4 regions of the Rhizobium sp. SG570 genome follow, and region 3 is predicted to be linked to each of the others. Evidence: riboswitches for the same ligand, from Rfam matches in the RefSeq annotation. Region 3 holds a riboswitch; each other region holds the start of a gene.

Region 1 (7,521 bases), on a different contig from region 3:
GACAAGCCGGAGCGGTTGCCCGACGATACCGATCGCGCCACGCTCTTTGGCGGAGACGGTTTCCTCTGGCTGCATCTCAATCTCGTGGATGCCCGCGTCCCAACCTTCCTTGCGGACGTACCTGGGTTGAACGAAGCGGCACGCACAGCGCTGACCACGCACGAGACGCATGCGATGCTTACCGTCGACGAACAGATGCTCTTCGGCACGCTGGTCGACTTCCAGCATGAGTTCGGTCAGGACACTCGTGACATCGGCTGGCTGCATTTTGCGCTGACCGACCGCATGCTCATCACCAGCCGGCTGCAGCCGCTTCGCAGTCTGGACCGGGGACGGATGCTGATCGAAAAGAATGCGGCGCGATTTTCCCGTCCGCTGGATATTTTCGAGCTGCTGGTCGTCGAATTCCAGCGCTCCATGATCTCGGTCGTCATCGAGATGAGCGAAGAGCTGAATTCTATCGAGGACTTCCTTCACGGGAACACGTCGCGCGACGAGCGCACGCGGCTTCCGCCGATCCGACGGACGATCGTACGGCTGCATCGCCATCTGCGCACAGTCCTGTCGCTGATGCGCCACGCCGCCGCCTCGGACGACGAGGAAATGCCGCTCGGCTTCGAGGATGTCGCGGGGCGCCTGACGAGCCGGCTCGAAGCGGTCGAGCATGATATCTATGCGCTCCAGGAGCGCGCCCGGTTACTGCATGAAGAAATCGACTCGAAGCTCGCCTCCGAGATCAATCGCCATCTCTATATCCTGTCGATCATGACGGCGTTCTTGTTGCCGCCGACGCTGGTGACCGGCTTCTTCGGCATGAACACATCGAACCTGCCGCTCTCCGGCGGGACAGGCGGTACGCAATATGCGATCGGCTTCATCGTCGCGTCCATGCTGCTGGCATGGTGGTTGCTCAAACGGATCAACATTCTCTGACATCTGACTATGCATGAAAAGCCGCCCGGCATGTGCCGGGCGGCTCGCATCGATGAACCTCTAAGCGTCGCTCAATAATAGGGTGAGTAGCACTGACGGCGCGGGCCCTGATTGGGCTGGAAGGTGTTGTCGTAAGCGCGATAGGAGCGATAGCGATCCGAGCACCATTCGACGTGACGCGGGTTGATGCCGCCGGCTGGAGGCGGAGCGGCGTAATAGCGCGGTTGGCTGGCAATCGCGCCGCCGATGATCGCACCGGCGCCGAAGGCGGCCAGCGGGAACCAATAGCCGTCATGGTAACGATAGCCATGGCGATAGCCCGAGTAACCGCGATAGCCGCCATACCAACCCCGGCGATAGTAACCACCGTGATAGTGGCGCCATTGAACCTGCTCGATATTGGCGGGCGCGGTCTTTTCGGCGGGCGCAACCGGTGCGGCAGGCATCTGCAATGCGAAGGACGGCGTGAAGCTCGTCAGGGTAACAGCGGCCGAAATAGCGATGGTCGCAATTCTCGCACGGAAACCAAGCATTCTTATCTCCATTCCCTGGTTTGTCTTGTGCTCAGGCGTTTGGCGTTCGATATCGGGATGCTTCCCGAGCAGGGTTGAAATGCCTGCTTCGTCGCATGTCCGAACAGACGGCGAGAAACGCGGCAACACGTTATTCTGTTCCTCAAATCCCTACCAATTTAAGGAGTTATGCGAGGGCTCCACGATGAATTTATAGTGATTTCATCCTTAACCCAAGATTAACCAGCAATCCTTACTATTATTTCATGAAAGGATCCCGGCAGACTTACGCCTTGATTTGCAGCTTTCTGATGGTCCTGGCCCTCATGGGGCCGGCTACGAAGCTTTCGGCCGCTGAAAGTCGACCCTGGACGGATCCGAGAAACGCCCTCATCATCGACGCCTATGAACTGAACACCATCGACTGGAATGCGTTTCTGCAGGACAAGCGGATCGCCGGCTTCATCTCCAAGGCCTCCGACGGTCTGCCCGAAAGTTTCAGTTGTACAGGCGACCATGCCGGCGACACGGTCGCACACTGCAAGACGATGTGGCGCAAATACGCCGTCAGTCGCGAGCTGTATCAGACGCGCCGCATGCTGGCGAAGATGAACGGCCTTTTGTGGGGCGCCTACCATCTGGGGCGGCCCGGCAATCCCATCGACCAGGCCAATCACTTTCTCGACTATGCCGATCCGCAGCCGGACGAGCTGATGGTGCTCGATATCGACGGCATGGACTCCACGCAATTCATGTCGCTGGAGGATGCCCAGGTCTTCGTCGCCCATATCAAGGTCAGAACCGGCCGCTACCCCATCCTCTATACCAACCACAACATCGCCCGCTACATCGCCGATCATCGCGACATCTATCCACTGCTGTCGCGGCTGCCGCTGTGGTACGCGCGCTACAAGCCGGACGTGACCGGCACCTTCCCGCTCGGCAATTGGGACAGCTATGCCATCTGGCAGTTCGCTTCATCGGACAATTGTTCCGAAAAGAGCTGCCCCTACCGCGTTCCGGGCACATTGACCGATATCGACGTCAATATCGTACCAATGACCAAGATACAGCTCGCCAAGATCTGGCCGCAAGGCGAGCTGCTGCCTGCCAAACCGTTGCCTGCGCCCGACTTGATGATCGCACAGGCACCGACCTGCAACGGACCACGGCAGACGCTTATCTCGCTGGTGGTCGATCCCATCGTCACGGCCTCGACCCGTCGGTCTGAGCCGGTGGAGATCAATGAGCTGAATTATCAGGATTTCTAGAGCGACAACGGAATAGCGTTACCGCTCTATCATATTGTGTTCGCGCAACTCCGGACAGAAAACCGCTGCGCGCTTTTCCTGGAGCTGCTCTAGGCTTCGACCTGGACATCCGTCTTCGGCCGCGAACAGCAGGCGAGGATATAGCCCTCCTCGATCTCGTCATCGAGGATGCCGCCATTGTGGTTCATCTCGACCTCGCCCGAAAGCTTCATGACGCGGCATGTACCGCAGAGGCCGGATTCGCAGGCCGCACCGATGCGTACGCCTGCGCCGCGCGCGGCCTGAAGCACGGTCTGCCCCGCCGCGCAGACGACGTCCTTGCCGGCCATGGTGAAGCGGATCGTGGTTGCAGCTTCAGTCGACGCATCATCGGTAACCTCGGCAAGCGGCGTTGCCGCATTCGCCGGCTGGAAGCTTTCCTGATGGTAGCGGGACATGTTGAAGCCATGCGCTTCCAGCATGGAGCGGACCGCATCCATGAAGACTTCCGGACCGCAGCAGAAGATCGTGCGATCCATGAAATCCGGCGCGAGCAAGCCGATCTTGGCCTTGTCGATGCGACCCTTCAGCCCCGACCAGAGCTCGGTGCGGCCGCAGCCCTCGACGATCAGGCCGAGATTGAGGTTCGGCATGAAGCGGGCGAGATATTCCAGCTCCGAACGGAAGATGATGTCGGCCGGGCTGCGCGAGCAATTGACGAAGGTGATGTCCGACAACGGCGCCGTGTCGGCCATGTAGCGGGTCATGGCCATCATCGGGGTCACGCCGGACCCGGCTGATACGAAGAGATATTTCTCGCCGGGGTGGCGGATATGGCTGAAATCGCCGAGAGGACCGAAAGCCTTGATGCGCATGCCGGGCTTGAGGTTCTCGAACATCCAGCGCGTGCCGATGCTGTCCTTCTGCGCCTTGACGGTCACGGCGACCGAAAAGGGCCGCGACGGTGTCGACGACAGCGTATAGGTGCGCATGACCGGCTCGGGCGCCGTCGGCAGCTCCAGCGTCACAAACTGGCCCGGCAGGTAACGGAACCAGTTGTCCTTGTCGGACCCGAATGTGAAGGTCATCACATCGGGCGCTTCCGGCGTGACCGAGAGGCATTCGAGCAGATGCTGCCTGTCGCTCCAGGGCTGCATCTGGTCGAGGTGTCGATGACGGAGGGAGACGGTCATGTTCATGTTCAGGCAACCGCCGACAGCTTGGCCTGATCGCCCTGCAGCCGGTTGATCATGAAATTCGAGTACCACTCGACGAACTGCATGACGCCGCCTTCATGGATTTCCGAATAGGGACCGGGCTCGTAAGCAGGCGAGCGGATGCCGAAGGCATTTTCCTCGACGATGCGGCGGTCCTGATCGTTGGTCTCAGTCCAGACGTGGGTCAGCTCTTCGAGATCATAGTCCACGCCTTCGACCGCATCCTTGTGCACCAGCCATTTGGTGGTGACGGCGGTTTCCTCGGCGTTGAGCGGCAGGACGCGGAAGGAAATCGCGTGATCGCCGAGCATGTGGTTCCAGGTCGTCGGGTAATGGAACAGCAGCATCGTACCGATGTTGTTGATCGTCACATCCGGCGAGAGCGGCCGCTTGACGGCATTCTGGCCGGACATGGTGTAGCTTTCGGCCCCTTCGATCAGCGGCATGCGTGCGGTGCGGAACTGTCCGTCCGGCGAGATCTTGAATTCGCTCGGCAGGCCGGCAGCTTCACAGCGCTTCCAATGAGCTGTGATCACGGGATCGCTCATTGCCCCCTGCACGCCGCTCACCGTCGGCGCTTCCGAAAAAGTGCGGCAGAGTTCGGGGTGGTTGGCAGCGCAGTGGTAGCACTCGCGATTGTTTTCCCAGACGAGCTTCCAGTTGCCCTTCTCGATGATGGTGCTTTGGAAGGCGACCTTGGCCTCGCTGAGACGATGAGGGACTATGTAGGGCTCGATCGTGGCACGAACCGGCGCGAAGTCCGGCGCATTCTGCGCAAGGCAGATGAAGATATAGCCGCCGACGCTTTCGCAGTGAACGGATTTCAGCGAGTACTGGCTCTTGTCGAAATCCTCGGCCATCTGGCGGGCGAAGAGCAGCGAGCCGTCCAGCTCGTAGGTCCACTGGTGATAGGGGCAGACGAGCTTTGCCGACGAGCCGCGCTCGGTCGTGCAGACCCGCGAGCCGCGATGACGACAGCTATTGTGGAAGGCACGGATGACCTGATCGCGACCGCGAACGATGACGACGGGATAATCGCCGATCTGGACGGTGAAATAATTGCCCGCGCGAGGCACTTCGCAATCATGGCCGATGAACAGCCAATCCCGATAATAGATCATCTCCATATCGAGCTTGAAGTAATCCGGGTCGGTATAGAAGGGCTGCTCCAGGCTGAAACCCTCACGGCGATTCTTCAATTGCCGCAGAACATTGCTGCTGATATCCATTTGCCTATCCTTGCGCAGTACCAAGAAACGGGCGAAGGACATGCACGGCCGGTGGGAACGGCCTAAAGCAATGTCCCGACCGCCCGCCGCGGTCAGTAAACCATATGTGCCCAAGGCTGGTTTCCGGGCTCTGGAGCGGCCCTGTCGCCAGGACCCCATGGCACCTTCCCAGGTCGACCCGACCCAGTGGCTTTATCCGCCATGCCTTACTCCACCACCGTTGCGGGGGCAGCGCCGGATTTTGACCGGCTTCCCAATTCTCCGCCTCCCTAGCAGACGGCACCTTGAGATTGATGACATCATAGCTCTCGGCCCCTTCAGCCGCTGCGCTACAATGCGACATCGGCTTCGAAATTGGCGACAGACGAAACGAGACGCCCGGACGGTTGCGCATAGCGGCAATAAAGGAAGACAATTCAATCTCTTATGCATCGCCGTGGGATGCAGGAATAGTGATCCTCCCACCTCTCGCGAGCGACGCTTTATTCTGAATGCGACAGGTCCGCCGATGGCAGGTGATCAAAGGCGCGGGTGCGCCTGCGAAAGCGCCTGCAGCGCCGCCACCGCACGGCCGGCATCAACGGCCGGAACGAAGATATGATCGTGATAGTAGGCGGCGACGACATTGGCGCTGATGCCCTCATGTCCCAAGGCCGTGGCAAAGGCTGCGGTCAGGCCGACCGCCTCCAGCGAGGAATGGATATCGAGCGTGATCATCCGCATGGCGGGGGCCGTCGGAAGCCCTGCCTGCCGCGCTGCTTCCAGAGGAAGGATCAACGTCACTCCCTCCCTTTCCCGAAAGAGCCCGATCGGCTCCAGGTGAATATGATCGGCGAGCGCCGAAGCCGGCACGCTGCAATAGACGAACTCGCCCTCGGCAAGATTCGGCTTCATGCCCGCCAGCAGCAGCTTGAGATCGGTAATGCCGGGCATGATTCTGATCCTTTTCAACGATCCGCCAGCAGGAGCGCGCGCTTCAGCCCGGCTCAAGCTAGACGATCTATCATTCGGCATCCAGACCTCGATGGCGAGCCGGCATGGCAAAACTCAGATATTTCGATGCCAAGAAACCCGCCAACCCGGAGCCGGTGCCGCCGGCGGCGGGGTATACGGAATTTCTCCGCACCGGCCGCATCAATCGCGACAAGACGCATTGGCTCGCCGAGGAGCGACGTTACCTCACGTTCGAGGAAGTGGCCGAACGCACGGCGAGCAAGCTGCGGAACGCCGGCGAGACAACCCATGGCCGTCTCAACAGCTTTCACCAGTCGATCCGCTTTCCGAAACTGATCTTCCATCACACCCTGCGGGATACGCCGCATCTCGGCTATTGCCACGTCACCGCGGCGCGAACGCAATTCGCGAAATATGAGGAGGTAAGCTGGGCCTTCTACATCGCCAATTTCTTTGCCCGCCTCGGCCAGAACGACAATTTCTTCGAAGACATCAGCCTGAAATATTCGCGAATGTATTTCGCCGTCGCCGTCCATCCGGACAAGGAAGCGTCGGAAAAGAAGCTGACGATCAATCGCGACATCCGGGGCAACGGAGTGCTCTTCCACACCCACGATCCGCAGACCGCCATCCGCAACGTCCTGCTGCTCGGCGCCCGCAACGAGCAGCTTCGCGACATCATTCGCCAGCTTTGATCATTGATCCGAAAACTTGAAAAGCATAAGAACGGCCTGAACTGCAAACGGGCAGGCCATGGCACGACACATAGACATCCTTGAACATCCGCAAACGGCGATAGAGGTCGCCTCGGCAACGCTTGCCGAGGGTTTGCCGATCGGATTGCCGACGGAGACCGTCTATGGGCTTGCCGCCGATGCCACCAATCCAGCCGCCATCACCCGTATCTACGAAACCAAGGGCCGGCCGCGCTTCAATCCGCTGATCTGCCATATGAGCGATCTGGCTATGGCCGAACGCTACGCGATCTTCGATCCCATCTCCCGCAAGCTGGCGGAAGCCTTCTGGCCCGGTCCGCTGACGCTGGTGCTGCCGCTACGGCCTGAAAGCGGCATCCATCCGCTGGCGACCGCCGGTCTCGACACGGTCGGCATCCGCGTGCCGCAGGGCTTTGCCGGCGAGTTGATCCGCGCCTTCGGAAAGCCTCTGGCCGCCCCAAGCGCCAATACGTCGGGCAAGATCAGCGCCACCAGCGCCGATCATGTCGACGACGACCTCGGAGAGCGGATCACGCTGATCCTCGATGCCGGCGCTTCGGTGGTGGGCGTCGAATCGACCATCGTCAAGGTCGAGGACGGCGAGCTGCGGCTGCTGCGGCCGGGCGGATTGGCGGCGCGCGAGATCGAGCGGGTGGCAGGCAAGGCCGTGAAGCGCAAGAGAGGTGCGGCACCTGCCATCGAAGCGCCCG
Region 2 (7,521 bases), on a different contig from region 3:
TTTATCAATCGATGCGTGGCGGGGGACACCGCTGCTTCTTCGGCTTAGGTAGTGCGTACCGGAGAAAGCGAACCTTGCGGCGTTTGTGCAAGGGAGCCGGCGTTTTTGGCAAACCGCGTTGATCCTCGGATCGCGCGGTTTTCGCGTTTTATGGCCGCCGCGTTCCAGGGAGGCGACCGTGGGGTGGATAGCCGGCTTCCGGCCAATGCCGGATTTTATTTCCCCATATGGAATGAAAAAATAAAGCCGCCGATGCGGTCGCTTGGCGGCTTGTCGTGCGCAGGACCTGAGGCTTGACCGGCTATCAACCGACGTTATAGGTCCGGATGAAGCCGACTGTGCCGAAACGCGTATCAAGCTGCTGCAGGCGGGTATCAGGGCGGTTTGCCGGCAGTTTGCCATTCCAGGCGATCTGGATGGAATTCTGTCTGTTGAAGATGAAGAGCATCGGGGTATCCTCCAGGCCGAAACGGCCGGTTTTCGGTGTTTGTTTTCGCGGTGGAGATAATCCTCTTCAGTATAACTAACAATGGATGAAATCGTCATCCGATGTCGCAAATAGAGCATGGTGCGACGTGATGTATTTTTGTATCGTGCCGGTGGCTTCAGGCCGTTGGGGATCGCGGCGAAATCAAGGCAAAATTCCGTGTTTTCAGGGGCTGTAGCATCTCGGAGCGATGAAGAATGACGAAGGCGATCATGCTGCAGGGAACCGGCTCCGATGTCGGAAAAACGGTATTGGTCGCCGGGCTGTGCCGCCTGTTCGCCAACAGAGGTGTCAGGGTCCGTCCCTTCAAGCCGCAGAACATGTCCAACAATGCCGCCGTTGCCGAAGATGGCGGTGAGATCGGCCGCGCCCAGTGGCTGCAATCGCTGGCGGCGCGCGTTCCGTCATCCGTGCATATGAACCCGGTGCTGCTGAAGCCGCAATCGGAGACGGGCAGCCAGATCATCGTGCAGGGCAAGGTCTGGGGGCATGCGAAGGGCAGGGACTATCAGGCGCTCAAGCCGCAGCTGCTCGGCGCCGTCTTGGAAAGCTTCGCGGCCATGCGCGCTGGAACCGACCTTGTCATCGTCGAGGGCGCCGGTTCGCCTGCCGAAATCAATCTCAGGCGGGGCGATATCGCCAATATGGGCTTTGCCACCCGCGCCAACGTGCCTGTGGTGCTGGTCGGCGATATCGACCGCGGCGGCGTCATCGCGTCGCTGGTGGGTACCTATCATATCTTGCCGGAAGAGGATCGGCGCATGATCCGCGGCTACCTCATCAACAAGTTTCGCGGCGATGTCTCGCTGTTTGGAGAGGGCATAGACGCGATCGGCACGTTCACCGGCTGGCCGTGTCATGGCATCGTGCCGTGGCTGAAGGCGGCCGGCCGCCTTCCTGCCGAGGATTCCGTTGTGCTGGAACGGCTCACACGGGGCTCCTCCGGCGCCTTGAAAATTGCCGTGCCGGTGCTGTCACGCATTGCGAATTTCGACGACCTCGATCCGCTGCGAGCCGAACCCGACGTCGATCTCGTCTTCGTCCGGGCCGGTGAACGGCTGCCTGATGATGCGGGCCTTGTGGTTTTGCCGGGGTCGAAGTCGACAATCGGTGACCTGCTCGATCTGCGGGAACAGGGATGGGATGTTGATATTGCCGCCCATATGCGCCGCGGCGGCCGCGTCATCGGGATTTGCGGCGGTTATCAGATGCTCGGTCGCATGGTCTTTGATCCGCTCGGCATCGAAGGATCGGTGACGGAGACGCCCGGACTTGGCCTGCTGGATATCGAGACGGAAATGGCGCCTGAAAAGACCGTCCGCAACAGCCAGGCTTTCTCCAGGGAATACGACGTGCCGCTGTCCGGCTACGAAATCCATCTCGGCGTGACCAGCGGCCCGGATTGTGATCGCCCCTCGACCGTCATCGATGGCCGGCCGGACGGAGCGCTGTCGCCCGACGGCCGCGTCATGGGGACATACCTGCACGGGCTTTTCGGCAGCGATGCGTACCGGGCAAGACTGCTCGAAAGCTTCGGCCTTAACGGCGAGCGGACGGGCTACCGCGCGGGCGTCGACGCGGCGCTGGACGAGATCGCGACCGAACTGGAAGGCGTCCTCGATCCTGCCTGGCTCGACAGCCTTGTCAGCTAGGGCAATTCCAGGAAAAGTGCGCAACGGTTTTCCGTCCGGAAGTGCGTAAAAACAATAATCTAAAGCTGTTTAGCGATTCCATGAGCCGCTTAACGGCTCTAGAGCTCGCCGGAAACCTCGCGACGGCGGCGGTCGAGCTCTTCGCTGTAGCGACGCAATGTGTAACTCTCGGTCAGCAGCCCCACGACCTTGCGTTCAATGAGGTCGTTTATGACCACGAGCGCTTCGCTCTTCGTCTGGTCGAACATGGCTGCGGCCTGCTTGGCGTTCATCTGCGGCTGCAGGAATTCGTTGCGATGGCGGATGAAATCGGCAAGGCCATGTTCCTCGTCATCTTTCTCGACCGGGCTCGCATAAATATCCGGCACCAGCACCATGCCGGAATATTTCTCTTTGTCGTCGATCAGAATGACGCGCTGCGCCGAGCCGATCGGAAAGGCTTTGCGGAATTCCTCGATGCTCATGCCGACGCTTGCCGTATGCACATCCGGGCGCATCATGCGTGCCACAGTGAGGTTGCGGATCCACCCGACGTCGTGTGCGCTGCGGATGCTTTCTCCACGCAGATGGAAGCGCCATGTGGCGAAGGAATAGCCGAAGGTCGTGCGCACGACGAGAGACGAGGTGATGACAGCAGCCAAGACCAGCGCGGTAATCGGAAAGTCGCCGGTGATCTCCAGCGCCAGGAACGTCATCGTCAGCGGGCCGCCGATGATCGAAACGGCAAGCGCACTCATGCCGACCACCGCATAGACGGCTGGCGTCAGCGTGGCGTGATCGAAATAGGGGGCGCAATAGGCGAAAATCTTGCCGAGCAGCGCGCCCATGAACAGCGATGCGAAGAACAAGCCGCCCCTGAAGCCGGAGCCGATCGACACAGCCGAGGCGAGGGATTTCAAAACGAAAAGGCTGACCAGCGCCCACAAGGTTACATCGGTGGAGAGATTGAGATGGAGGGCTCCGTGGCCGGCCGATAGAACCTGGGGTGATATCAAAGCCAGCAAGCCGACGAACAGGCCGCCGAGCGCCGGGCGGAAAGGCGGCGCAATCGAGCTCTTGCGCGCCAGTTCCTCGACCCAGGCGACGCCCTGCATGATCAGGATGCCGATGCCGGCGCAAAAAGCGCCGAGCAAAACAGCCGGAAGGTAATCCGCCGGCACTATTGTGCCGAAATGGCCGATATCGATGGCGAAGTCGTCGCCGGCGAGCAGCCTTGCGATCATCGTCGATATCAGGGCCGAGACGACGACGGGCGTCAGGGTCAGGATGGAATAGGTGCCGATGATCAGCTCGAAGGCGTAAAAGGCGCCGGTCAGCGGTGCGTTAAACGCTGCGGCAATGGCGCCGGCAGCACCGCAGCCCACGAGCATGCGCAGATCCGCGCGGCGCATCTGCATCTTGTAACCGAACTTCGAAGCGATGCCGGCGGCAAGCTGCGTGTAGCCCGCCTCAAGCCCGACGGAGGCGCCGAACCCATTCGAGATCAGGTTCTGCACGGCGACGATGATGCTGTCGGTCAAGGACATGCGTCCGCCATGCAGCGCATTCGCCTCGATCGGGTCGACCATCGGCTTCTTGCGGGTGCGTGAAAGAATATAGAGCAGAATACCAAGAATGATGCCGCCGGCTATCGGGGCTATCAGCACCACCGATTTGTCCGGGATCGCCACTGCCGCCGAGCTCAGGCGCTCGTAATCCGTGATCCCGTAGATGAGGCTGTGCAGCTTGCGCGAAACGAAACTCATGGCCGTAACGGCGCAGCCGGACGCGATGCCCACGAGCGCGCCGGCGAAAACGAGTCCTAGTTCGCCGCGGCGGAGCAGCGCTCTAAATCGACCAAGATCGAATAGGGCTGAGAAGACGCCCAGGCGACGGGGTTGGAATTTCTGCAACATTGGGGACGGACGATACGTTTCTACTCGAATATGAGGGCTTAGCCTCTATAAACTCCTAACATCAAAGAAATACGGCAAAAAAAGTGATGTGTTCTCGGGATTATGCGGCGATTTCGCGGCTGGGACAGCCGATGTCGCACCCATGTCCTTGATTGACTTGAACTAAGTGAAAGCCTAATCATTGCCGGCATAACGAATGGTTTCCGAGCGGCGATGTGCCGCATGGGATGAAAAGGGAATGTGAAGGGGCGGACCCAATCCGGGCGTTCTCATCACAGCCGACCCCGCGACTGTAGAGCGGTCAGGGTCTTTCGTCCGGTTTGACAGCTATCCCGCCGATGGTTCGCATGGGGCGAACAGGCGGAGAAACTTCAAGCCGGAAAAGCCACTGGTGTGGCATCATGATCTACCAGGGCTGGACGCCTCCGATATCTACGAATCGTCCGTCTTTTCATGATGCATTGCCGGGAAGGCGAGAAAGATCCGCTGGTGCACGATCGGGGGCGACCGGTTTCGGTCTGCCCCCTCGTTGCGCCTTAACCGCGAGCCAGGAGACCTGCCATACGTGCCGGGCACAGCGCCCATCTTGGGACGCATGTCTCGCTGCCAGCACGGAGGTTGTCATGGCGCCAAACGAATTTCTCGCGCGTAAGCGCGCCCCTTTCGGTCTTAGCCGCGTTGCGCGGCTCCGTGCCCTCGTATGGGGGCGACAATAGCTCATGCCATCCTCACAATCCCGCGCTGTTTTCGTTCTCGGCGGCGCGCGCTCCGGCAAATCCCGATTCGCCGAATCGCTGATCTCGGATACCGGCCTTGACCGTCACTATGTGGCGACCGGACGAGCCTGGGACGACGAAATGCGCGAACGTATCGCGCAGCATCGAAACGAACGCGGCGATCTCTGGACGACGCACGAGGAGCCGCTCGACCTGACCGCCCGGCTGGCGGCGATCGACGGCGATGGCCGCGCTGTTCTCGTCGATTGCCTGACGCTGTGGGTCACCAATCTGATGATGGCCGAACGAAACGTCGCAGCTGAATTTGCTGTTCTTACCGAATTTTTGCCGAAGGCCAAGGCGCGGCTCGTGCTCGTCTCCAACGAGGTCGGGCTCGGCATCGTGCCGGAAAACCGCATGGCGCGCGAATTTCGCGATCATGCCGGCCGGCTGCACCAGATGATCGCGGCGACAAGCGCCGAAGTCTATTTTATCGCGGCGGGATTGCCGCTGAAAATGAAGGGTTGATCCACATGAACCAGGCAAAGATTCCCGCCACCGTCATCACCGGCTTTCTGGGAGCCGGCAAGACAACGATGATTCGCAACCTGTTGCAGAATGCCGGCGGCAGGAAGATCGCCCTCATCATCAACGAGTTCGGTGATCTGGGTGTCGACGGCGACGTGCTCAAGGGCTGCGGCGCGGAGAACTGCACCGAGGACGACATCATCGAGCTGACCAATGGCTGCATCTGCTGCACCGTCGCCGACGATTTCATCCCGACCATGACCAAGCTTTTGGAGCGTGACGCGCGTCCCGACCATATCATCATCGAGACCTCCGGTCTGGCGCTGCCGCAGCCGCTGGTCGCTGCCTTCAACTGGCCTGACATCCGCACGCATGTCACCGTCGATGGCGTCATCACCGTGGTCGACAGCGCCGCCGTCGCCGCAGGCCGCTTTGCCGACGATCATGATGCCGTCGAAGCCCGTCGTGTCGAGGACGATTCGCTCGATCACGAAAGCCCGATCGAGGAACTGTTCGAGGACCAGCTGACCTGCGCCGATCTGATCGTTCTCAACAAGACCGACCTGATCGACGTCGCCGGCCTTGGCCGCGTGCGTGCGGAAGTCGCGTCACGCACCGTCCGCAAGCCGACGATCATCGAGGCGAAGAACGGCGACGTGCCGGCAGCCATTCTGCTCGGCCTCGGCATCGGTACCGAAGGTGATATCGTCAACCGCAAATCGCACCATGAGTTGGAACACGAAGACGGCACACCACATGATCACGACGAATTCGACAGCTTCGTCGTCGAGCTTGGCCCCATTGCCGACCCGAACGCCTTCATCGAAGCGCTGAAGAGCGTCATTTCCGAACATGATATCCTGCGTCTCAAGGGTTTTGTCGATGTGCCCGGCAAGCCGATGCGCTTGCAGGTACAGGCCGTCGGCAGCCGCATCGACAACTATTTCGACCGTACCTGGGCGCCCGGCGAGGAGCGCGCGACGCGGCTGGTTGTCATCGGTCTGCACGAGATGGACGAAGGGATCGTGCGCAAGGCGATCGAAGCGCTGGTCTAAGGCAAAGTCATGCATCTCCTCCTAGCCCAGAAGGGAACGATCAGTGACGGCGACGAGGCGATCGATCTCGGCCAGTCGCCGGGCGATATCCTCTTCCTGTCGGCGGCCGATACCGAGCTTGCGGCGATAGCCGCGGCTCGCGGGCAAGGCGAGGGCAGCTGTTCCCTGCGGCTTGCGAGCCTGATGAGCCTCAAGCATCCGATGTCGGTCGATACCTATATCGAGCGCACCGCGCGGCATGCGAAGCTGATCGTCGTGCGAGCGCTCGGAGGTGCGAGCTATTTCCACTATGCACTGGAGGCGCTGCACGCTTGTGCTGCGCGTCAGGGTGCGGCGATCGCCGTGCTGCCGGGAGATTCGAAACCCGATCCAGGGCTGACGCCCTTTTCCAATGTCGCGCTCGATGATCTCAATGCGCTCTGGTCCTATTTGATCGAGGGCGGGGAGGCGAACTCCAGGGCGTTTCTCGCCTATGCCGAGGCGATGCTGTCAGGGGCGGAAAAGCCGATGCCGGCCGCACCCTTGATGAAGGCCGGGATCTGGTGGCCGGGCAGGGGTGCGATTGGGATCGAGGAGTGGAGGAGTGTTTCTACGTCGTGTGGAAGCACCCCCTCATCCGCCCTTCGGGCACTTTCTCCCCGGGGGGAGAAGGCGGAAGTCGAGGGTGCAGTATTACCCTCGCCCCAGCGGGGAGAGGGTGGCGCCCCTGAGTTTATCGAAGGAGCGCCGGGTGAGGGGGCGTTACAGGGAGCGGAGCAGTTGGCGGACCTCAAAGTTCCGACTGTCGCCATCTCCTTCTATCGCGCTCTCGTCCAGAGCGGCGAAACCAGGCCTGTCGAAGCCATGATGCAAGCACTCATCGCAGAGGGTATGCGGCCGTTGCCGGTGTTCGCCTATAGTTTGAAGGATGCGGTATCCGTCGGCATTCTGGAGAGCGTTTTTGCCGAGCTGAAGCCGGATGTCGTCGTCAACACGACAGGCTTTGCAGTTTCCGCGCCGGGCGCAGACCGTCAACCGACGGTTCTCGAAACAGGCGAGGCGATCGTCCTGCAGGCAATCCTTTCGGCTTCGTCCAAGGAAGCCTGGGAGGCATCGTCGCAGGGGCTTTCGGCGCGCGATCTCGGCATGAATGTCGCGCTGCCGGAAGTCGACGGGCGTGTGCTTGCCCGCGCCGTGTCATTCAAGGCG
Region 3 (7,521 bases):
GTCGTTTCGCGTGATCGAAGCACCGGGGAAAGCCGTGAAACAAGGACGCAGCGCCGTTGCGATGCTCCCAAATCCACCAATGTTGCTTCTCGAGGGGGTGTGATTGACTGGTTTTGATCGTTCACATAGGGCTTGCGACGAGCGACCAGCATCTGCATGCGGGCAGGGTCAAAGTCCTTGGGTATGTCATCCGTCCTGCCGGAATCGAACGCCCGCTTGATGAAGGCGACGGTCGCCGACTAGCCTATCGGCCACCAAAACAGCGTCCCGAATACACAAATGTACAACGCGATGCGGACGAGACCCTCGTTCACGTTGCCTTTTCCAACGATGAATGTGGACCAGTCTTCTTGCATAATTGTCCCGCCTTGCTTGACAACGCTCTAACGAAATTTCCGTCGTGGCGGTCGCGCCTCAGTCGGCGTCTAGTGCGGCGAAATGCGATAAGCGCAACGGCGAGCGCCGTGAAGAATGTGCTCCTCACGTTCTACCGTGCAGCCGTCGCCAAGGACATCGCGAAACACCGCCAGTTCCGATCTGCAGAAGCCCTGGCAGGTCGTTGCGGCCGCGCATATCGGACAGTGGTTCTCGATCAGGAGCCATGCGTCGCCTTCATTCGTCCGACGCCATTCGGCCATATAGCCTTCGGCGGATCGTTGCGCCGCAAGGGCTGCAATGCGCGCCTCGAGATCATCGACGCCTTCGAGGACGGCCGAATAGGTGGCTCGCGTCTCGCCTTCTCTTGCGGCAATCAATTGGTCAAGCGCGGCTTCACCGAGCGTGTTGCGAACCGCCTTGATCAGGCTGACGGCAAGCTCTCCATGCGTATCGGGAAAAAATCCGTGCCCGCGCTCCGTCAGCTCCCACTCCTGTTGCGGCCGGCCGACGCCCTTGGCTTGAGAACGAGCCTCGACGAGGCCATCCGCTGCCAGCTTGACAAGCTGCTGGCGCGCATTCTCCCCGGTTGTTCCAAGAGCAGCGCCGAGCGCCGATGAGGTTTGCGAACCGCGCATCTTCAAAAGCGTGAGAATCCGCTCGGATGCGGGCCGCCCCTGGCGCTTCTCCGCTTCCGTGTCAGTCGAGCCAGCGAGGTAATATTCCAAAGCCATGCTTGGTATATAGTCGAGCCTCGAACAGCCATCAATCCCGATGGGCGCCTCTAACTCGACTTTGGATGATGATTCAATTTCACCGCGCACGGATGCCTGACCGGATTGCCTCTCCATCAACTCGATATTCGAGCCTGAGCGATACCATTGTATCCGGAAAAATATAATGCCAGTGGTTGGACCTCTTCCAGGAGAATCCCATAATCAGACTCCACCGCCCGATCCCTGTCGGGAAAATCGCTATTGAACTCGGCAGCATAGTGTTCTCGACGCCCGCCTGGGCTGACCGTGTGGCGACCGATCAGATCGACCGTCAGGTGCATATTCCGGATGTCGTGAACCGCGTCATCATCCTGCAGCACCAGACCCTCAACATCGCCGTCCAGCTCGAAGCGCTCTGCGGCATCGCGGTTCGTTCGGCGAAACTCGGCAGCGGTCAGTGGGAGGAAACCGCTTTCGCGCCGCTGTTCCGGCAAAGGGACAGGAAAGGAAGCTGTCGCGACAGGGGCAGTAGATATTGCGAGACGCCGGATTTGTTTCGATCGACTGATCCGAATAGCCTGCCTATGCATCGAAATGCCCGCTGGTGGGATCAAGCCCTGACGATGTGGATCCCGTAACTCCTCACGCTCTCATCTCCTACGATGTCCCTCATATGCAAGGGCACGTCCGATTCCACCGACCAGCGGTCTTTTACAACAAGGTGCTTTGGAAGATGGTCGACGATGCCCGAGATGACCTTTTCGTAGTCTACAATGATCGCTTCGCGACCGATCAGGCGATCGATCAAACTGGCATCGCTCGCCACGTGGCCGTTTTCGCAAAACCAATAGGATATGAGGTCCAGCTCCGAATTCGACGGCAAATCGGGAGGCAGGGTCTGGTTGAGAAAGCTGAAATTGCCGGCGCAACCGGAATCCGTCAGCACCGTTTGCGCGATGTTCAAGTGTAAGGGCGATTGATCGACGAAGGTCAGGTGCAGCCTCGGGTTCGTAGCGAGAAATGCGAACGTCAATCCGAAGACGCCCGAGCCGCAGCCTAGGTCGCGCACGTTTTCGTATTTCACCGGGTCGATATTCGCGGAGAGCAAAGCCAGGCAGCATTTGAGAGCGTTTTTAATTCCATACGCCTTCGTAAAAGTCTCAGCCTGCGTCTTGTGGTCAAATATGAAAATTCTTGCTGCGCTTTCGACTTCTTCTCTGAGCGCCAAAGCCTCTTGATCGGCTTTGAAGATTCCCGACCTTGCCTGTAACGCCGCTGCCAATTCAGCCAGCTCGACCGGAAACGTCCCCTGTTGCATTTTCATCCATCATTTTGGTTAGGCTCACGCCGTCTGGTGAGCAGTGATAATGTCGATATATTGGCCCGCAGGGCGTTTTAGATATGAATTCTATTATGCAGATCGATAAATGAACTTCGCCGGATGTGAACGCATCCATTTCATTCTCATACAACGAGACGAGCGTGTTCTTCAATGTCGAGCAACTCGTCGTCGAGGTGGAGAAGAGAAGAAACATTGCGCGGCTTTTGTCGATGGATGTGCTTGACGGCGAGCGGTCGTCCGACATAACTGGATGCGACGGTTCCCCAAGGAAGACTCTACGGGGATTAATAGGGAACACGGTGAGGGCGACCCAAAGGGGACCTAGACCGTGGCTGCCCCCGCAACTGTAAGCGGATTGCCGGTCATCCCGGAGCGACCAGCTTGCTGGTCATCTCCCAGGGTCTTCGGACCATGCCACTGCGCGGAAACGGCGCGGGAAGGCAGATGATTGTCAGACATCCGCGAGCCAGGAGACCTGCCGTCAATCACGATCCAATCAGCCGGGCGGGGATGCCCGGAAAGGGACAGAGAATGATTGACCTGAGCCTTCGATATTACCCGGCACTCTTCGTTCTTGATTGGGATTTCCGCGACCGGCTGCGGTGTGCCTGAGCGCTGTTGCGCTGACGTCACTCAGTTTTTCATCCCTATCGAGATCTTTCATGCGCCATTTTCTGACGACCATTACATTTGCGCTCGGCCTTGCCGGCTTCGCAGCTCCCGGTTTTGCAGCGACCCAGTATCCCCTCACCATCAACAATTGCGGCCAGCAGGTCACCTTTAAAAAGGCTCCAGCTCGGATCCTGTCCATCGGTCAAGGCATGACCGAGATCCTGCTGTCGCTCGGCCTTGCCGACAAGATCGTCGGAACGGCCGTCTGGGTCGGGCCTGTTCTGCCACAATATGCCGAAGCCAACGGCAAGATCCCGCGTCTTGCCGATAATGACCCGAGTTTCGAAGCGGTTGTCGGCAAGGAACCGGACCTCGTTGCCGCCGAATTCGAATGGCATGTCGGTCCGCAAGGTTCGGTCGGCAAGCGCGAGCAGTTCTCCGGGCTTGGCATCAACACCTACATCGCGCCGACCGACTGCGTTGCCAAGGTCAATGCCGACGGCGGTGACGGCGTGCGCAAGGAACTCTTCACGATGGACCTGATCTATCAGGAGATCGATGAACTCGCGCGGATTTTCGACGTCAATGATCGCGGCGATGCGCTGATCGCTGACCTCAAGAAGCGTCAGGCGGAAGCAGTGGCTTCAATTGCCGGCGCACAGGCCAAGAACCTGCCGATTGTGTTCTGGTTCTCGAGCAAGGAAGTCAACGGCGATGCCTTCATCGCCGGCAAGAACAGTGCGCCGGCGTATATCCTCAAGACACTCGGCGCCAGGAACGTCGTGACGACGGAGGAGGAATGGCCGCTGGTTGGATGGGAGACGATCGCGCAGGCCAATCCGGCCGTGGTCGTCATCGCGACGATGGATCGCCGGCGCTACGCGGCCGACGATCCCAAGGTAAAGCTCGATTTCCTCGAGAAGGACCCGGTCACGAGCCAGCTCGATGCAGTCAAGAACAAGCACTTCGTGATGATGGACGCGCAGTCGATGAATCCCACCATCCGGACCATCGACGGCATCGAGACCCTGGCCAAGGGCATCAAGTCCTTCGGCCTGGCGCAATAGATGCGCGGGATCGCAAGACGGCAGAAGCGGTGGGCGCTATTGGCGCTCACCATCGCCGCAATCGTGCTCCTGGCGCTCATGATCAGCCTTGCCGTGTCGATCGGCGAGATTTCCATCCCGCTGGCCACAACAGCCAAGGCCGTTGCGAACCGGCTGATGGGGACGGATTTCGAGTTGAGCCGGATCCATCAGGGTATCGTCTGGGACTACAGGCTGAGCCGAGCGCTCGTAGCCGCCAGCGCCGGCGCCTCATTGGCGCTGAGCGGCGTGATCCTGCAGGCCATGCTGCGTAATCCGCTCGCCGAACCCTATGTGCTCGGCATTTCAGCAGGCGCCTCGACCGGCGCGGTCTGCGTCATGATCCTCGGTCTCGGCTCGGGAATCCTGGGCCTTTCGGGCGGGGCCTTCCTCGGCGCGATCGCGGCCTTTCTCTTCGTCGGCCTCCTGGCTACGGGCGTCGGCGGCACAAGCGAGCGGATCATCCTGTGCGGCGTCGCCGGCTCGCAGCTCTTCAATGCACTCACCTCCTATATCGTCACCACATCGGCGAATGCCGAGCAGGCAAGGGGTGTCATGTTCTGGCTGCTCGGCTCGTTGAGCGGCGTGCGCTGGCCGGATGTCTATCTTTCGGGGCCGGTTGCCATTGTCGGCTTTGCAATCTGCATGGGACATGTCCGGGTTCTGGACGCCTTCGTCTTTGGCACCGATGCTGCGGCTTCGCTCGGCATTGCGGTGCGGCGCGCGCAGATCGTCCTGCTTGGGACGACGGCGCTCATGACGGCTGCGGTCGTCAGCATCGTCGGCTCGATCGGCTTTGTCGGTCTCGTCATCCCGCATGCGGCCCGTTTTCTGGTTGGCCCCAGTCATGATCGGCTGCTGCCGGCGGCGGCGCTTACCGGCGCGATCTTCATGGTCGGCGCCGATATCGTCTCGAGGATCATCATCCCTCAGCAGATCCTGCCGATCGGCGTGGTCACCGCCTTGTTCGGCGCCCCGGCCTTCGCAATCATTCTCTATCGCGCCCGGAGGACGGCATGAGCATCGCGGTCGACAAGGTAACCTTCGCGGCCGGCAACACGCTGATCGTCAACGGCATCAGCTTGACGGTGGAGAAGGGAAAGGTCCTCGGTCTGCTCGGACCGAACGGTTCCGGGAAGTCCAGCCTCCTGCGGCTGATCTGCCGCTTGAGAAAAGTACGCAGCGGTATCATCCGGCTCGGCGGCAACGATATCGCGGCCATCCCGCGCGGCGATATCGCCCGCCGGATCGCGCTGGTCGAGCAGCAGGCGACGACGGAGACGCAGGTGACCGTGATGGACGTGGTTCGCCTTGGTCGCACGCCGCATCGCGGCCCATTGTCGGCCTGGAGCGCTCGTGACGATACGGTCGTCCTCGATGCGCTTGGGCGTGTGGGCATGCAGGGCAGGGCGGCGCAGCTCTGGCAGACCTTGTCGGGTGGCGAGCGCCAGCGCGTCCATATCGCCAGAGCCCTTGCGCAGACCCCCAGCGAACTGCTCCTGGACGAGCCGACGAACCATCTCGATATCCAGCATCAGCTCGATATTCTGGGACTGGTCTCGAAGCTCGACGTCACCTGCATCATTGCCCTGCACGATCTCAATCTGGCGGCCATGTTCTGTGACAGCCTGGCCGTGCTGCAGGAGGGCGAGGTGGTTGCGGCCGGAGCTCCCGAAGATGTTCTGACGGAGGAACTGATCGGCCGGGTCTTCGGCGTGCGCGCCCATGTCCAGAAATCTTTGGTCCACGGCCGCTGCAACATTCAATACATGACGGGTTGAATGTATTCGCACAGTCACGATACCGCGTGGTTCCACGCGAATGGAGTTCGGGCCAATGTTCGACTTTCGCAGTGTCGTCTTTGCACGCCGCCCATGTCGTTTTCACCGGCGCCGTGCGCGTGTAGAAGGATGCTGGCTGATGTGCATGGAGCGCATTCCTTGAGCTGCATTTGAACCGACCGTGATGGCTATCTCGAGCATGTCGTGTCGGAATCTCGTTTAGCCAATCGTCTTCAAGACAGACAAGCTATGGAGAACGGCGATGACGATTACTATTACCGCCTTTGAACGGTCGCCCGATCGCGGCAAGGGTCTGGCGCGTGACATGCGCGTTCGTTGGGCGCTCGAAGAAGTCGGTCAGCCTTACGACGTTCGTCTTCTTTCGTTCAAAGCGATGAAGGAACCCACACACCTCGCGCTTCATCCTTTCGGGCAGATTCCGACCTATGAAGAAGGCGATCTCGTCCTGTTCGAGTCGGGGGCGATCGTGCTCCATATCGCGGAGCACTATCAAGGCCTGCTGCCGGACGATGCCAAGGCCCGGGCGCGCGCCATCACATGGATGTTTGCCGCGCTTACCACGATGGAGCCGCCGATCGTCGATCGCGAAGTCGCCAAGCTTCTGGAGCGTGACGAGACCTGGTACGAGCAGCGCCTGCCCATGGTCGAGGAACGCATCCGCAAGCGGCTGAGCGAACTTTCTGGTCACCTTGGCGATGCCGACTGGCTTGGCGGCAAGTTCAGCGCCGGTGACCTTCTGATGGTGTCGGTGCTGCTCAGGTTGAAAAGCTCGGGTCTACTGGACGAATATCGGAACCTCTCCGCCTATGTTGCTCGCGGTGAGGCGCGGCCCGCATACAAGCGTGCTTTCGAGGCTCAATTGGTGGTTTTTACCGCCGCGTCGACTGGCTGACGAAGCTCAGCTTTCGACCGGGTGTCGCCGTTAGGGGCGCTTGCTGCATAAGACCGGAACGATATAGCGTCCGCCTATGCGCGCGCCCGCGTTGGTGCGGTAAAGGCTGCGATCGTCGTTTCGTCATGGCCCGCTTCGCCGAGGAGGCGCTTTGCAAGTTCCGTGGCGGGGCCGCTCAGGGCATTGTCGGGCCGGATCAGGTGAAACGAGACGTGGTAGTCTATCGCCCTGTCGGAAACCGGTACCAGCCTGCCGCTTTCAATTGCCGCATCCGATAGCGGCGGTCGTGCCAATGCAACGCCCACGCCCTGAACGCAGGCATCGATGACGAGATTGTAGTCCTCGAACCGCCGGTCCTGTCCGCGCGGCAGGTATTCGACGCCCTCCGGAGCGAGCCAGCGCCGCCAGCCCTCGATGTTCGAATCGTGCAGGATCGGCATGGCGAGCAGCGATTGCGCATCGCGATTCTGCCCAAGCCTTTCCGCCAGCGAAGGCGCCGCGATCGGAAAGGATCTTTCGTGCCAGAGGGGCAGAGCGCGCACACCGGCCCACGGCCCCTTGCCGCAGCGGATGGCGAGATCCGTTCCCTCGCCAAAGTCCGCCAGACGATGTTCAAGGATCAGCTCGAGATGAATGTCGTTGCCTTCGAGCTTCGGCAGGCGGGAGAACAGCCATAGCGACGCGACGGAAGGTGTGA
Region 4 (7,521 bases), on a different contig from region 3:
GCCGCGGCCGGAGCAAATCGGCTCAGCGAAAAGACGAGCGAGATGGTCAAGGAGCTGACCACGAGCATTCTGACCATCCAGCTCGTGCGTCGGGACATCCAATACATGGCGCTCAACACCAATCTGCGCTGCGGCAAGCTTGGCGAAGAGGGGCGGGCAATCAACGTGGTCGCCGGAGAGCTGCGCTCGTTCGCATCGCTTCTCGATGAAGATGCGGAAAAAATCCTTATCGGGTTGGGCATGCTGGAGGGCCAGACTGCCGGCCTGAAGGACTGGCGGCAGAGCGATGACCAGGATAGTTCGTCGGGTTCCGGTGCGCATATCGATGCCGCTTTGCTGCACATTACCGAGGCTGGCGCATCCATGGATGTCAACGTGAAGGAGCTTCGCCGCTGTGGCGAGGATATGACCTCCAAGGTCGCCGAGGTCGTCAACAGCCTGGATTTCCGGGCGGGAATCGGCGAAACGCTCGCATCCTGCACGGAGGAAGCCGGTCGTGATTATTGCGCTGTCGAGGATTTGATCGGGCTCGAAGCGCCGCTAGCTGCCATTTCGGAGCGCATCGCGAAGATCTATACGATGGCGGCAGAACGCGAGATACATGCGAGTGTTTTTGGCGTGGCGACAGCTCCGGCCAGTCACGGACCGACGACTGGCAATGATGAGGAGTTGTTTGCAGAGGCTCTCTTCTGATCAGTGAGGTCTAAAAATCACCGAATACGTCCTGCCGCCGGTCAGGAGTTTGACGCGCTCGTCCACTTTGCCGCATAGCAGGACGATGATGTTGCGAAGAAGTAGATCCGTCACCGCTGTTGTGGTTGCCGCGCAGTCCTAGAGGGGCGCGCGCGAACCCCTGGGGGTGACGAGCGATCTTCCCGGAAGGCGATGGCGCTAGCGGGCGTAGCAGCATCGCTGCAAAGCATTCGAGATCACTATCCTCTATAGGTTGAGTTTTTTAATCGACAACTCAACCTGATCTTAAAGATTATGCCTTATAGCGTGAACCATGGAGGCAACGTCACGTCGGCATGATCTGGATTTTATCAGGGTCGCAGCATTCATGCTGCTGATCGTCTATCATGTCAGCCTGATGTATAACTCCAGGGGCTTTCTTCTGAAGGCACCGGACAGCTCTCCCATCTTTGACATCATCCATCTGTGGACCCACCCTTGGCGCATGTCGCTGCTGTTTTTGATCTCAGGCGTCGTCACGGGGATATTGCTGACACGGCAAACTCCCGAGGTGCTGAGGAAGGCGCGAACGAGGCAGTTGCTGGTTCCGCTGCTGGTTGGAATGCTGTTTCTGATCCCTCCCCAAATGTATGTCTGCCTGAATACCAGCCTGGGGGTCGACATCAGCCTCCGAGACGTCTTCTGGCACTATCTGACCCTGACGCCCATTCCGCTGCCCGACGGACGTGAGGTCAATCTCTTCTGGATGCAGCACCTGTGGTACCTCGCCTATCTCTGGACCTATACCGCAATCCTGACGCTTGTCGTATCGGCCTGGCCGAAGTTGCTGCCCCTCGCGGGGGATCGGCTGACGCCCCGGCTGGCGGGCAAGTGGATACTGATATTTCCCGCCATACTGTTCATCTTGCTCAGGCTCGCGCTGCGGCCGGCCTTCCCCCCGACACTCAATATCCTCACCGACTGGTACAGCCATAGTATCTATCTGATGTCATTTCTGCTCGGTGTCGTGATGGCCATGCGCAGCGAATGCTGGGAGGCGGTCGTCGACGCGCGAAAACCCGCCCTGATCCTGGCGCTGGGTTGTGCGGTGCTTCTGACGATGCTCTTCCCGGGCCTGCCTGCCGGCGAGCCTGACATGTGGCAGGCATTTGCGGGAAGGGTGCTTGCCGGCACGTTCCAATGGTGTGCGATCGTCGCAATTCTCGGATACGCAAAGGTCTGGCTGAATTCGGAGAACGCCGTTGTCCGCTATCTGAACAGGGCAGTGCTGACCTACTACGTGCTTCACCAGACGGTCATGTTGGTTATTGCCTACTGGTTGCGTGAGTTTGGGTTGATGTCCGCCTCGTCTTTCATCCCGATCGTGGTTGCGACGCTCGCCGTCTGTGCGTTGTGTTACGAACTGAAACGACGCCTGGAAATCTCCTGGAAAGCCAGGATCCGCGCTGGCATTGCCTGACGTATGGATATCTCGATGTTCACCCGGCATGGGCTCCCTGGAGCAATCTCTCTGCTTCAGGGTTAAGAGGGCGTCCGGTGCGCCGACAATCGGCCCCGGCTTTCACGATATCCACTCGCCGCACATTCCCGAGGTCGAGAAGATGACCGATCTTCTGTCGTTGTCGCGAAAACGTCTTCGGGACTTAGCCGCAGGCCTTATCAACATCTTAAATGAAGGATCGGTGACGGAACCTGTTGACGCAAATTTAACCTCGTCTACTATATCTAGTGTTCGAGGTTCCTTCGATTCGCAAGGATTGGAGGCTAAGATGGGAATACGGTCGCCGAGCATGATGCTCGTCAAGCCGTAGCTGCCCCCGCAACTGTGAGCGGCGAGTATTGTTCTGCATGTGCCACTGAGGAATATATGCCTCGGGAAGGCATGAGCAAATACTTCGACCCGCAAGCCAGGAGACCTGCCTCGAGCAATAGCGTCCACGGGCGGGGTGTCCGGATGGCGAGCGATGGTTTGCGGCAGCTCGCCGTTGCCGTCGCTTTCCTCGAATGGCCCGCAAAGGTTACTTCGAGGTGTGAAGTCCATGTCTTTGAGTATCCTTATCTGCCTGCACGACTGACGGCCGCCTAAGCGTCCGGCAGTCGGTTGTGCCCGCCGCCATTTTTCAGATTGCCGAACGGGTGTCGCCCGACGCCCGGACGATCTCGCACGCCTGTCATATATACGAGGACATCCATGAGCATTACCGTCTACAGCAAGCCCGCTTGCGTCCAGTGCACCGCGACCACACGCGCCCTCGACCGCCAGGGTATCGATTACACCATCGTCGACGTGTCCACCGATACTGAAGCCTACGAGCTGGTGCAGGGTCTCGGCTATCGTCAGGTCCCGGTCGTTATCGCCGGCGAGCAGCATTGGGCTGGCTTCCGCCCCGACATGATCAGCGCGCTCGCCTGAGGAACCGGGCGGTGGGCGAGATCGTCTATTTCTCCAGCAGATCTGAGAACACCCATCGCTTCGTTGCCAAGCTTGCCTTGCCGGCCGCTCGCATTCCGCTCGGCGCGGGTGAAGAGCTGCGAGCGGCCCGTCCTTACGTTCTCATTGTCCCAACCTATTGTGGTGAAGGGGGCAAGGGTGCCGTGCCCAAGCAGGTTATCCGCTTCCTCAACGATGCGGATAACCGTTCAAACATCCGCGGGGTCATTGCCGCGGGCAACAGCAACTTCGGGGCGACCTTTGGTATCGCCGGCGACATCATCTCCACCAAATGCCAGGTGCCGTTTCTCTATCGGTTCGAGCTTTTGGGCACGGAAGAGGATGTCGTGAATGTCAGACACGGATTGGAACGATTTTGGACACGCTAAGCTCTTCTTTGTCGCGGCACGCGGCCGAAAAACCGCTTCACACTTTTTCTCATCCCGCGAGCGACCGGCCATCGAAGGTCACGGAAACGGCGTTGGACTATCACGCCCTCAACGCCATGCTGAACCTCTATGACGAGCAGGGTAGTATCCAACTCGACAAGGACCGCTTGGCGGCCAAGCAGTATTTCCTCCAGCATGTCAACCAGAATACGGTGTTCTTCCATAACCTGCGGGAGAAGCTCGATTACCTGGTGACGGAGGGCTATTACGAACGGGAGGTGCTGGACCAATATTCCTTCAACTTCGTCCGCGATCTCTTCGATCATGCCTATGCGAAGAAGTTCCGCTTTCCGACGTTCCTCGGCGCTTTCAAATATTACACCAGCTATACGCTGAAGACCTTCGACGGAAAGCGCTATCTGGAGCGCTATGAAGACCGTGTCTGCATGGTAGCCTTGGCGCTGGCGCGCGGCAGCGAGCAGCTTGCCCATGACATGGTGGACGAGATTATTTCCGGCCGCTTCCAGCCGGCGACGCCGACCTTCCTCAACGCCGGCAAGAAGCAGCGCGGCGAGCTGGTTTCCTGCTTCCTGCTGCGCGTCGAAGACAACATGGAATCGATCGGCCGCGCCATCAATTCCGCGCTGCAGCTTTCCAAGCGCGGCGGCGGCGTGGCGCTGTCGCTCACCAACATCCGCGAGGCCGGCGCGCCGATCAAGCACATCGAGAACCAGTCTTCCGGCATCATCCCGGTGATGAAGCTGCTCGAAGACTCTTTCTCCTACGCCAACCAGCTCGGAGCCAGGCAGGGCGCGGGCGCCGTATATCTCAACGCCCATCACCCTGATATCATGCGCTTCCTCGACACCAAGCGCGAGAATGCCGACGAGAAGATCCGCATCAAGACCCTGTCGCTCGGTGTCGTCATTCCCGACATCACCTTCGAGCTCGCGAAGAACAATGACGATATGTATCTGTTCTCGCCCTATGACGTGGAGCGCGTCTATGGCGTGCCTTTCACGGAAATCTCGGTGACAGAAAAGTACCGCGAGATGGTGGCAGACAGCCGCATCCGCAAGAAGAAGATCAAGGCGCGCGACTTCTTCCAGGTGATTGCCGAAATCCAGTTCGAAAGCGGCTATCCCTACATCATGTTCGAGGACACTGTGAACCGCGCGAACCCGATCGCCGGCCGCATCACCATGAGCAATCTCTGCTCGGAAATCCTGCAGGTGAGCGAAGCGAGCGAATACAGCGACGACCTTTCCTACACGCATATGGGCAAGGACATCTCCTGCAATCTCGGCTCGCTCAACATCGCAGCCGCGATGGACAGCCCCGATTTCGGCAAGACGATCGAAATGTCGATTCGCGCGCTGACGGCAGTCTCCGACATGAGCCATATCTCGTCGGTGCCTTCGATCGAAAAGGGCAATGACGACAGCCACGCCATCGGCCTCGGCCAGATGAACCTGCACGGCTATCTTGCCCGCGAGCGCATCTTCTACGGCTCCGAGGAAGGCGTCGATTTCACCAACATCTATTTCTATACCGTGACCTATCACGCCATCCGTGCCTCGAACCTCCTAGCGGTCGAGCGCGGGCAGAGCTTCAAGGGCTTCGAGAACTCGAAATACGCGTCCGGTGAGTACTTCGACAAATATACCGAGCAGGAATGGAAGCCGGCGACCGAACGCGTGGCCGAACTGTTCGAAAAGGCCGGCATCGCCATCCCGACACAGGAAGATTGGGCGAAGTTGAAGCAGTCCGTGATGAAGGGCGGCCTTTATAACCAGAACCTGCAGGCCGTGCCTCCCACAGGTTCGATCTCCTATATCAACCACTCGACTTCTTCGATCCATCCGATCGTCTCCAAGATCGAAATCCGCAAGGAAGGCAAGATCGGCCGCGTCTATTATCCGGCCGCCTTCATGACCAACGACAATCTCGATTATTATCAGGACGCCTACGAGATCGGGCCGGAAAAGATCATCGACACCTATGCGGCCGCCACCCAGCATGTCGATCAGGGCCTGTCCCTGACGCTGTTCTTCCGCGACACGGCAACCACGCGCGACATCAACAAGGCGCAGATCTACGCCTGGAAGAAGGGTATCAAGACCATCTACTACATCCGCCTTCGCCAGATGGCGCTGTCCGGCACCGAGGTGCAGGGCTGCGTTTCCTGCGCCCTTTGATTTCCGGTTTGAAAAGGACATTTCCGTGAACATGCAATTCAAGCCGGTAAGCCGTATCCGCGCCATCAACTGGAACCGTATCGAGGACGACAAGGATCTCGAGGTCTGGAACCGCCTGACCGGAAATTTCTGGTTGCCCGAAAAGGTGCCATTGTCGAACGACATCCCGTCCTGGGCAACCCTGAAGCCGGAGGAGCAGCAGCTCACCATCCGCGTCTTCACTGGCCTGACCCTGCTCGACACGATCCAGAACGGAGTAGGCTCCGTGAAGCTGATGGCCGACGCCGCCACGCCGCATGAAGAGGCGGTGCTGTCGAACATCTCCTTCATGGAGGCCGTGCACGCTCGATCCTACTCATCGATCTTCTCGACGCTCTGCTCGACGCCGGATGTCGACGATGCCTATCGCTGGTCGGAAGAGAACGAATTTCTGCAGCGCAAGTCGACGTTGATCATGGAGCAATATGCTTCCGGTGATCCGCTGAAGAAGAAGGTCGCCAGCGTCTTCCTCGAAAGTTTCCTGTTCTATTCGGGCTTCTACCTGCCGATGTTCTGGTCGAGCCGTGCCAAGCTCACCAACACCGCCGACATGATCCGCCTCATCATCCGCGATGAGGCGGTGCATGGCTATTACATCGGCTACAAGTTCCAGCGCGGGCTTGAGCGGCTGCCGGAGGAGCGCCGGCAGGAGATCAAGGACTTCGCCTTCGACCTCCTGCTCGAACTCTATGATAACGAGGCTAGGTACACCGAGTCACTCTATGACGGTGTCGGCTTGACCGAAGACGTCAAGAAGTTCCTGCACTACAACGCCAACAAGGCGCTGATGAACCTTGGCTACGAGGCGCTCTTTCCCGCGGAGGCCTGCAAGGTCAATCCGGCGATCCTCTCGGCGCTGTCGCCGAATGCCGACGAGAACCATGACTTCTTCTCCGGCTCCGGCTCGTCCTATGTGATCGGGAAGGCAGTCGCGACCGAAGATGAAGATTGGAATTTCTAGGACTGGGTGATCCGTCCGCACGGCGTCGGGGGTCGCCCTGACGCCGTGGGCCTACTCGGGCGCCGGTTTTCCGCCGGCCACGCCCGGCAAGCCGAAAGCCTGTTGGAAGTAGTTCCGAAATGCCTGCATCGCAGGCGTCAAGGCGTTACCCGCACGCCATGCAAGTCCCACGTCCATGGCCGGTACGGTTTCCTGGATGTTGATCGTCTCGATGCGGCGGCCTTCGAGCGACCACGGCCGATATACCATGTCGGAGAGGATGGCGACGCCCTGGTTGTTCGCGACCATGGACCGAACGGCTTCCACCGATGAAGTGCGAAGCGTTACATTCGGTTGGTAGGGGGTCTTGCTCCAATATTTGAGCGATGACTGTGCGGCTTCGTCCACCGTCAGCATGATGTAGGGCTCTTGCGATATTTCCTGCAGCCCCACGCCCTTTCGCCGCAGCAGGTGATGTTGCGCCGGAACCCAGAGCCTGCGCACCGAGCTCAACAGCGTCTCTGTCGTGATCATCGGGTTGAGAATGTTCGAGGTGAGTAGGACGGAAAGGTCGTAGCGGTTGGTCAGCAAACCTTCCTCGATCGATTCCCTGTTCAGTTCATAGAGCTGCACCCGCAGTTTCGGGAAGAGCCGGCGTATCCGCTCGATGTGCATCGGCAGGAAATAGCCGATCACCGTGTAGGTGGCCGCGACGACCAGTTCGCCCTCGACATCGGTGTTGATGAAGTTGAGTTGCATCGCCTCGTCGATCTTGGCCAGGATCTCGTAGGCATGCGACAGGAACTGCCGTCCTGACGAGGTCAATTCCAT

The links. A riboswitch is a leader RNA that binds a small molecule or an ion and turns the genes downstream of it on or off. The one in region 3 is predicted to bind cobalamin.
Region 1: linked by a shared signal. The riboswitch ahead of FHT28_RS18795 (aromatic ring-hydroxylating dioxygenase subunit alpha) and the one ahead of FHT28_RS33435 (ABC transporter substrate-binding protein) in region 3 are both predicted to bind cobalamin.
Region 2: linked by a shared signal. The riboswitch ahead of cobU (bifunctional adenosylcobinamide kinase/adenosylcobinamide-phosphate guanylyltransferase) and the one ahead of FHT28_RS33435 (ABC transporter substrate-binding protein) in region 3 are both predicted to bind cobalamin.
Region 4: linked by a shared signal. The riboswitch ahead of nrdH (glutaredoxin-like protein NrdH) and the one ahead of FHT28_RS33435 (ABC transporter substrate-binding protein) in region 3 are both predicted to bind cobalamin.

What each region holds. Positions count from the first base shown of each region.
Region 1 is NZ_JAAZQI010000009.1:62,030-69,550, reverse strand. It holds gene FHT28_RS18815 (transporter) at 1-933, shown strand, start outside; gene FHT28_RS18810 (BA14K family protein) at 1,005-1,466, opposite strand; gene FHT28_RS18805 (GH25 family lysozyme) at 1,757-2,716, shown strand; gene FHT28_RS18800 (hybrid-cluster NAD(P)-dependent oxidoreductase) at 2,806-3,894, opposite strand; gene FHT28_RS18795 (aromatic ring-hydroxylating dioxygenase subunit alpha) at 3,897-5,141, opposite strand; cobalamin riboswitch at 5,238-5,443, opposite strand; gene FHT28_RS18790 (ACT domain-containing protein) at 5,661-6,074, opposite strand; gene FHT28_RS18785 (DUF6656 family protein) at 6,179-6,790, shown strand; gene FHT28_RS18780 (L-threonylcarbamoyladenylate synthase) at 6,849-7,521, shown strand, end outside.
Region 2 is NZ_JAAZQI010000008.1:24,250-31,770, reverse strand. It holds gene FHT28_RS17205 (hypothetical protein) at 305-448, opposite strand; gene FHT28_RS17200 (cobyric acid synthase) at 685-2,139, shown strand; gene FHT28_RS17195 (chloride channel protein) at 2,238-4,034, opposite strand; cobalamin riboswitch at 4,215-4,613, shown strand; gene cobU (bifunctional adenosylcobinamide kinase/adenosylcobinamide-phosphate guanylyltransferase) at 4,754-5,278, shown strand; gene cobW (cobalamin biosynthesis protein CobW) at 5,284-6,333, shown strand; gene cobN (cobaltochelatase subunit CobN) at 6,343-7,521, shown strand, end outside.
Region 3 is NZ_JAAZQI010000030.1:14,788-22,308, reverse strand. It holds gene FHT28_RS33450 (metalloregulator ArsR/SmtB family transcription factor) at 426-1,013, opposite strand; gene FHT28_RS36765 (hypothetical protein) at 1,370-1,729, shown strand; gene FHT28_RS33440 (methyltransferase) at 1,702-2,409, opposite strand; cobalamin riboswitch at 2,673-2,931, shown strand; gene FHT28_RS33435 (ABC transporter substrate-binding protein) at 3,096-4,112, shown strand; gene FHT28_RS33430 (iron ABC transporter permease) at 4,113-5,150, shown strand; gene FHT28_RS33425 (ABC transporter ATP-binding protein) at 5,147-5,911, shown strand; gene FHT28_RS33420 (glutathione S-transferase family protein) at 6,174-6,824, shown strand; gene FHT28_RS33415 (LysR family transcriptional regulator) at 6,899-7,521, opposite strand, start outside.
Region 4 is NZ_JAAZQI010000003.1:7,881-15,401, forward strand. It holds gene FHT28_RS07320 (hypothetical protein) at 1-693, shown strand, start outside; gene FHT28_RS07325 (acyltransferase family protein) at 1,007-2,152, shown strand; cobalamin riboswitch at 2,412-2,632, shown strand; gene nrdH (glutaredoxin-like protein NrdH) at 2,885-3,106, shown strand; gene nrdI (class Ib ribonucleoside-diphosphate reductase assembly flavoprotein NrdI) at 3,118-3,513, shown strand; gene nrdE (class 1b ribonucleoside-diphosphate reductase subunit alpha) at 3,501-5,711, shown strand; gene nrdF (class 1b ribonucleoside-diphosphate reductase subunit beta) at 5,737-6,711, shown strand; gene FHT28_RS07350 (LysR family transcriptional regulator) at 6,763-7,521, opposite strand, start outside.